Marinagarivorans cellulosilyticus: one gene and its partner. The protein of the gene in region 2 interacts with the protein of the main gene of each other region in a pairwise test. Links are inferred from orthologs where the notes say so. Each region holds a gene or a part of one and is shown on either strand. Other genes may lie near its edges.

What was found. Proteins that work in one complex are often made in the same cells at the same time.
Region 1: the proteins of cysE (region 2) and cysK interact in binary tests that used the Escherichia coli proteins (3 or more experiments, as listed by UniProt). The link is inferred for Marinagarivorans cellulosilyticus from one-to-one orthologs.

Annotation. Positions count from the first base shown.
Region 1 is NZ_AP023086.1:3,571,913-3,574,944, reverse strand. Bases 249-3,032 are described here. They hold cysK (cysteine synthase A), read right to left. Parts: upstream 2,206-3,032; coding sequence 1,291-2,205; downstream 249-1,290. Other genes in these bases: MARGE09_RS14405 (carboxy terminal-processing peptidase), read left to right, coding at 2,607-3,032; MARGE09_RS14415 (methyl-accepting chemotaxis protein), read right to left, coding at 398-1,144; MARGE09_RS14420 (hypothetical protein), read right to left, coding at 249-387. In the rest of the region: more of MARGE09_RS14420, read right to left, coding at 1-248.
Region 2 is NZ_AP023086.1:3,982,188-3,985,405, reverse strand. What follows is about bases 207-2,976. They hold cysE (serine O-acetyltransferase), read right to left. Parts: upstream 2,113-2,976; coding sequence 1,300-2,112; downstream 207-1,299. Other genes in these bases: MARGE09_RS16145 (hypothetical protein), read left to right, coding at 2,447-2,890; modC (molybdenum ABC transporter ATP-binding protein), read left to right, coding at 207-975. In the rest of the region: more of modC, read left to right, coding at 1-206; MARGE09_RS16140 (efflux RND transporter periplasmic adaptor subunit), read left to right, coding at 3,032-3,218.

The DNA of each region.
Region 1 (3,032 bases), 410 kb from region 2 along the record:
ACAAGGCGTAGACATACCCAAGTGGTCAAAGCTCTCATAACACAACCTTTTAGCCTCCCCGCAAAAACGGTTTCCCATCTCCAAAAAATAGGCATCAAGCTCTTCGCTATCATCGATAATATTATTAACGCCGCCTTCTTCGTTGGCCGCCGATTTAATGACCGAACGAATAAGTTCGTCATCTCTATAATGCAGTAAAAAAGTAATGCGAAAATCAATGCCGGCAATAGTCAGCATAATTCTAGACATCTTCACCTTGGCTAAATCTTCATCGTTGGCAGCTGCCTCAAGCAAACTACTTGAAGAAAAGATATCGCTCGCCGCTGTCTTTAAAGAATGACATAACACCTTATTGAAGCACTCTTGCGAACGCGTAGAAAATGCCATAACCGGCTCCCTATAACTGAATCTGGTTTAAGCGGCTAGAGAAGTTGTTAATAGCGGTTAGTATCAGCTGACTACTGGCCTGAATATCCTGAAAGGTCGATATCGTAATGACCTCGTTCTTTGAAAGGTGCGACTTATACTCATTGTTAAGGTCTTCCGATTTCACCGCTAAAGACCTTACCTCGTCCGCAACAACCGCAAAGCCTCGGCCATACTCACCTGCCCTAGCGGCTTCAATACTGGCATTTAGCGCTAAAATAATGGTTTGTTTAACAATCGTACTGAAGTCTTCGTTTTGCGCTTGCATCATTTTGTTGTGATCAATTAACGATGTTAGCTCTAAATTCCAGCGTTCAAAAGTTAATAAAAGGTCTTTCAAACGCTGCATTTCTTTCACCAAACCCTGCAAAATGACTTCATTATGATTTTGGTGATCATTAAAGCGCGTAAGGTCAGCCTGAGAGGCTCTAAGGGCTTGCTCTAACTGGCTTGAGCGAGAGGCTATTTCATCTAATTGGGCGCGAAGGTTGCTGTTTTGCTTCTCTAACTCAGAAACTTCGGCTTGTAATTCGCTAGTTTTTAAATCGGTAGCTTTGGTAGATTCCAACTGGCTAAACGCATCGTCATATTGCATGCGTAACTGCTCAGCTAAATGCTCTTTGTCGGCAAGCGCGGTGCGAGCCTTAGCCGCCTGTACGGCGAAGAAAATGCTGACAACTAACAAAACAGCAGCCACCAACAATAAAAGATAAAGCATAACCACAGCCATCATTCAATATTGAGTTACTTTTCAGTGTAGCCCAATTTTTAGGCTGCGATTATCGGATCAAGGTTTATGCAACAATGTAACCCGCAAGCTTGGGAGCACGCCGGTTACATCATCAAAACACCAAAGGTGCGCAATTAATCGAACAAGCCTTCCATTGATAGGTAACGCTCGCCTGTATCGTAGCTAAATACCAACACCTTAGACCCCGTAGGTATGCCGCCCAAACGGTTTTTCACCGCCGCTAGGCTGGCGCCAGAAGATATACCAACAAACAAGCCTTCCTTCGAAGCTGCTTGAGCGCACATAGAAAAAGCTGCTTCTTCGCTAACCAACTCAGTGCCATCAAGCAACTCCGTATTGAGGTTTGCAGGGATAAAGCCAGCGCCAATACCTTGTAATTTGTGTAAACCCTTTTCTCCACCACTGATAACTGGTGACTTTTCCGGCTCAACGGCAATCACCTGAAGGGCTGGGAAAGCTGCCTTTAGCACCTCGGCACATGCCGTTATATGTCCTCCAGTGCCAACGCCTGTGATCAAGTAATCCAAGCCTTCGGGGAAATCTGCCAAAATTTCTTTTGCCGTTGCCTTGCGATGCGCGTCAATATTGGCTGGGTTTTCAAATTGCTGTGGCATCCAAGCGTTGTTGGTTTGCTCAACCAGTTCCGCCGCCTTATTTAAAGCACCTCCCATCCCCTGCTCTTTTGGCGTCAAAATCAACTGTGCACCATACGCCTTCATTATTTTACGGCGCTCAATCGACATAGATTCAGGCATAACCAACACCAACTTATACCCTTTGACCGCCGCAACCATGGCTAAGCCAATGCCAGTATTACCTGAAGTTGGCTCAATTATCGTCGAACCCTCAGTAATCAACCCATCCTTCTCTGCTTGCTCTATCATTTCTAGGGCAATGCGATCTTTAATGCTCGCTCCAGGGTTAAAACGCTCGACCTTCATCCACACCTCATGTTGATCCCCAAAGAGCTTATTAATTCTTACATGTGGCGTATTACCAATCGTATCGAGAATGGAGTTGTATTTCATTAGTGTCGCTCCTATGCGGTATTGATGTTTTTAAGGTAGTAAGTGGTAGTACTGTTAACGAGTGATAAATGTATCACGAATATAAGGGGGCTTCTGATTTAGCCCTGTAGACATAGAGCGTAAGTTACCAATAAACCGCCGTGCATAAAATTTAGCGGTCAACGAAACAAAAGAAGCACATCCATGTCTGAAGTTTGCTTGCTCGCTAAGTTTGATATATGTTTTATCTTTCTGGGGTTCCATTCGTAAATGCCCTATAAAACGAACAAGTCGATGGTTATGCGCACATATTGAGTGGTTAGCTTGCCTGTAGTTTCAACACCTAACCACATCGCGACCGTGTAGGTCTCTATTTCAGGGGTAGTATTTTGTTAAAACAGCTTATCGTTACTGGATGCCTAATGGGCTTGAACTTGGATTGTTTGGCAATTACAGCCGAAAAAGCCATTGAACCCACTAAAATGCAGTCAGTCACCACCAAAAAACTTGTCGAGATGCTCAGTAGCCGGCACTACCGAGAACAAGCCGTTGATGATGCCCTATCGCAAGCATTCCTTGAAAAATACCTCGCGAGCTTAGACCCCGCCCGGATGTTTTTTTTAGCCGCTGATGTTGAAGAGTTTTTGAAGCACAAAAACAAGTTTGATGACGATTTCAAGTCTGGCGATCTCACTTATGGTTTCACCATCTACGAGCGCTACCGCCAACGGCTAACAGACCGTCTAGAGAAAGTCGTCGCAGCCCTAAGCGACCCGAAGGTCAAATTTAGTTTCGACAAAGAAGAACTTGTCGAAATCGATCGTGAAAAATCCCCTTGGCCCACAACA
Region 2 (3,218 bases):
CCATCTGGCTCGGGTAAGACAACCTTGCTGCGTTGCATAGCGGGGCTAGAAGCTGTTTCGCAGGGCGAATGCACTGTTAATGGTGAGAGTTGGCAAAGTAATACGACTAGTATGCCAGTTCATCGACGTGCAATAGGTTTTGTATTTCAAGAGGCGAGTTTATTCGCTCACCTAACTGCGCAGGCCAACCTGCAATATGCGATAAAACGTGCAGCCGGCAAAACGCACGCAGTTAATTACCAGCAAGTGGTAGATGTGATGGCACTTTCGCCGCTGCTTGCGCGTTATCCGCATGAGCTTTCGGGGGGCGAGCGCCAGCGCGTTGCTATAGCGCGCGCATTATTGGCTCAGCCTCGATTATTGTTGATGGACGAGCCGCTTGCGTCCTTAGATAGCGCGCGCAAACAAGAAATACTGCCTTACCTTGAGCACTTAAGGGCGGCTTTTAACGTTCCGATTATTTATGTCACTCACTCTCTGGAAGAGGTGGCGCGATTGGCGGATCAGGTTGTGTTAATGGAGCAGGGGAAGGTTGTATCACAAGGTGATGTGGCTGATGTTTTTTCTCGGGTCGATGTTGCCTTGTGGCTCAATAATGATATGGCGGTTGTGCTAAAAGGTATTGTTGTTGAACGTGATGCCCAGTGGCATTTAATGCGTGTGCAGTACAGCGGTGGCTATTTGTGGCTGCGTGATAGTGGTGCGGCATTATCGCAGGCGGTGCGAATTCGCATTCATGCTAAGGATGTGAGCCTGACATTAGCAGAGCATCAAGATACTAGCATTGCCAACAGGCTAAGCACGCAGGTGGTTGATATTGTAGATGACCACGATGAAGCTATGTCACTGATAAGGCTGGCGTCTGGTGGTGATTATTTAATGGCCCGCGTTACTAAGCGCTCTGTTGAGCAGCTGGGCCTTAAGGTGGGCATGTCGGTTTGGGCGCAGGTTAAGTCGGCAGCGATGGTGCGCTAAGGCGCAATATTAATTACAACAGGATTAGACGGAGACGCCATGCGTGGAACCTACATCCTTGGCAATGTCATTAACTTAGCGGCAGCCGACAATTTTTCTGGACTCGCTCAAGCCAATCCATGGACGCTCCGCACGCGCTCCCGGCGCGTGAGGGTCCTGAAAAATCACCGCCTACCGCTTAACTTGCCTTAAGTTAATGACATTGCCATCCTTGGTCGCTATGCAAGCGTTCCAGACGCGTGAATGCCCAGAAAACAATCAATTCGCCTTTGCGGTGACCATTATTTCGCGCCCACCTGACCCACGTGAATAGTTACGTTGCGTTTAGCTATCGGCTTTACCGAAGCATTCCGCGTCACAACTTATTTCGTGGTTCATATCCAGCGCTGGCGATGCGCTTGCGGTTTTACCGACTACAACTGCTGGTACGCCGGCAACGGTTGTTTGTGGCGCAACATCTTTTAATACAACACTGCCGGCACCAACCTTAGCGTTGGCTCCTATCTCTATGTTGCCGAGTATTTTAGCGCCGGCGCTAATTAAAACACCGTGCCTTACTTTGGGGTGCCGGTCTCCGCATTCTTTGCCTGTTCCGCCCAAAGTGACCTCTTGCATAATGGAGACGTCATCTTCCACTACCGTTGTCTCACCGATCACAATGCCTGTTGCATGGTCTAGCATTATGCCCTTGCCCAGCTTTGCCGCAGGGTGAATATCCACGCTATAGGTAATGGCAATGCGGCTTTGTAAAAACAGTGCAAGGCATTTTCGGTTTTGGCGCCACAGCCAGTGAGCAATACGGTAGCTTTGCAGTGCTTGAAACCCCTTAAAGTAAAGCAGCGGGTATAAGTAGCTATCGCAGGCCGAGTCGCGATCAAACACGGCATGCAAGTCTGCTCTTATAGCTTGGCCGATACTGGGCTCGCTCTTAAAGGCCTTTTCGATAATCTCTCTGACTTGTAAGTCAGAAATCTCTGAGCTGCCAAGTTTGTTAGCTAGGTGGTAACTCAAAGCGGCTTCGAGTGTGTCATGGTTTAGTACGGTCGCATGTAAAAAGCTCGCAAGGGCGGGCTCGTTAGCGGCTTGGTCGCGGGTTTCAGACAATATAGTTTGCCAGAGGGTGTCTTGGCTTGGCATTGCTGGTCCTTGTTGCTGGCGGCGGATTTGTATAACGGTTGGGTCATTATTGGGGGCGAGTCTCAAAAAATCTACCCTTGTGTTAATGGGTGCCATTATTAGGAATAGTTATTTATAGCGGGCTAATTTTACTGTTGGTTGGAGTATAAGGGAGTGGCTTTGAGCCGGGGTTAATGTGTTAAAAATGAAGGCCTTAGGTTTTCTACCTTAATGTAGGCTCGCGCAGCTTGGCTTCTGGCGCGTAATACGTCTTTTCTAGGGGGTGGTGTTATTTGTCAGAAATGGTCAATATTTGTACATTCTTGTTGTGTTTATCGAGTGTAGGAATTTAAAAATGTTTAATAAAACTGCGTTTTTCAAGCAGGCTGGTGAGTTGTTCGGCCATAAGGGTTCTCGTAGCGGCAAAGCAAGCTGTAAAAAAATTGCACCTATTGGGTTAACAAAAGATGAGGTTACGTTGCTGGCCAGTATGGTGTCTATTGTGGCTATTAAAACGCAAGATGAATGGCAGCTTGGTACAGTCGAAGATTCGGAGCTGTTCTTTGTCAATGTTGAGTCGAAAGAGGGCGCCAGTTTTGTGCGCCGACATGATGGCCAGTTCGCCATTATCCAGTACGGTAAAAGCAAGAGTGGTTCGGGGCTGGCAAAGCCGCTGCGCGCCCGCGACTTATCGGCAGCACTTAAAAGCTTAAACGAGCGCAGTGAAAAGCTTAGTGAAACAATTAATGCTGAGCTAGTTGTGCCAAATGTTGCACGAAATATGCGGCGTTCTGCCTAATAAGAATATTTGATTACCGGACTTTTTATTGCTTGCCCGCAGGGATTTTGGGAACTTGTGGTAGTCTTTATGAACATATAAGCCACTTTAAAGCGGTTTAGTTAAAAGACGACTAATGGTTACCCGGTAGGGTTAAGGAGAATGTCTGTGGGTTTGGGGAAAGCTTGGCTTCCAGCTGGAATTTTTGTTGCTGGCAGCATTGCGTTGTCTGTGGTGGTTTTTGCGAAACCAAAGCCTGAAATGCGACCTCCGCAGGTGGATGCAGCCTTGGTCAGTGTCGAGGTCACTAAAGCGGAATCAAAAGGTTTGCGCTTGTCGGTGACAGCGC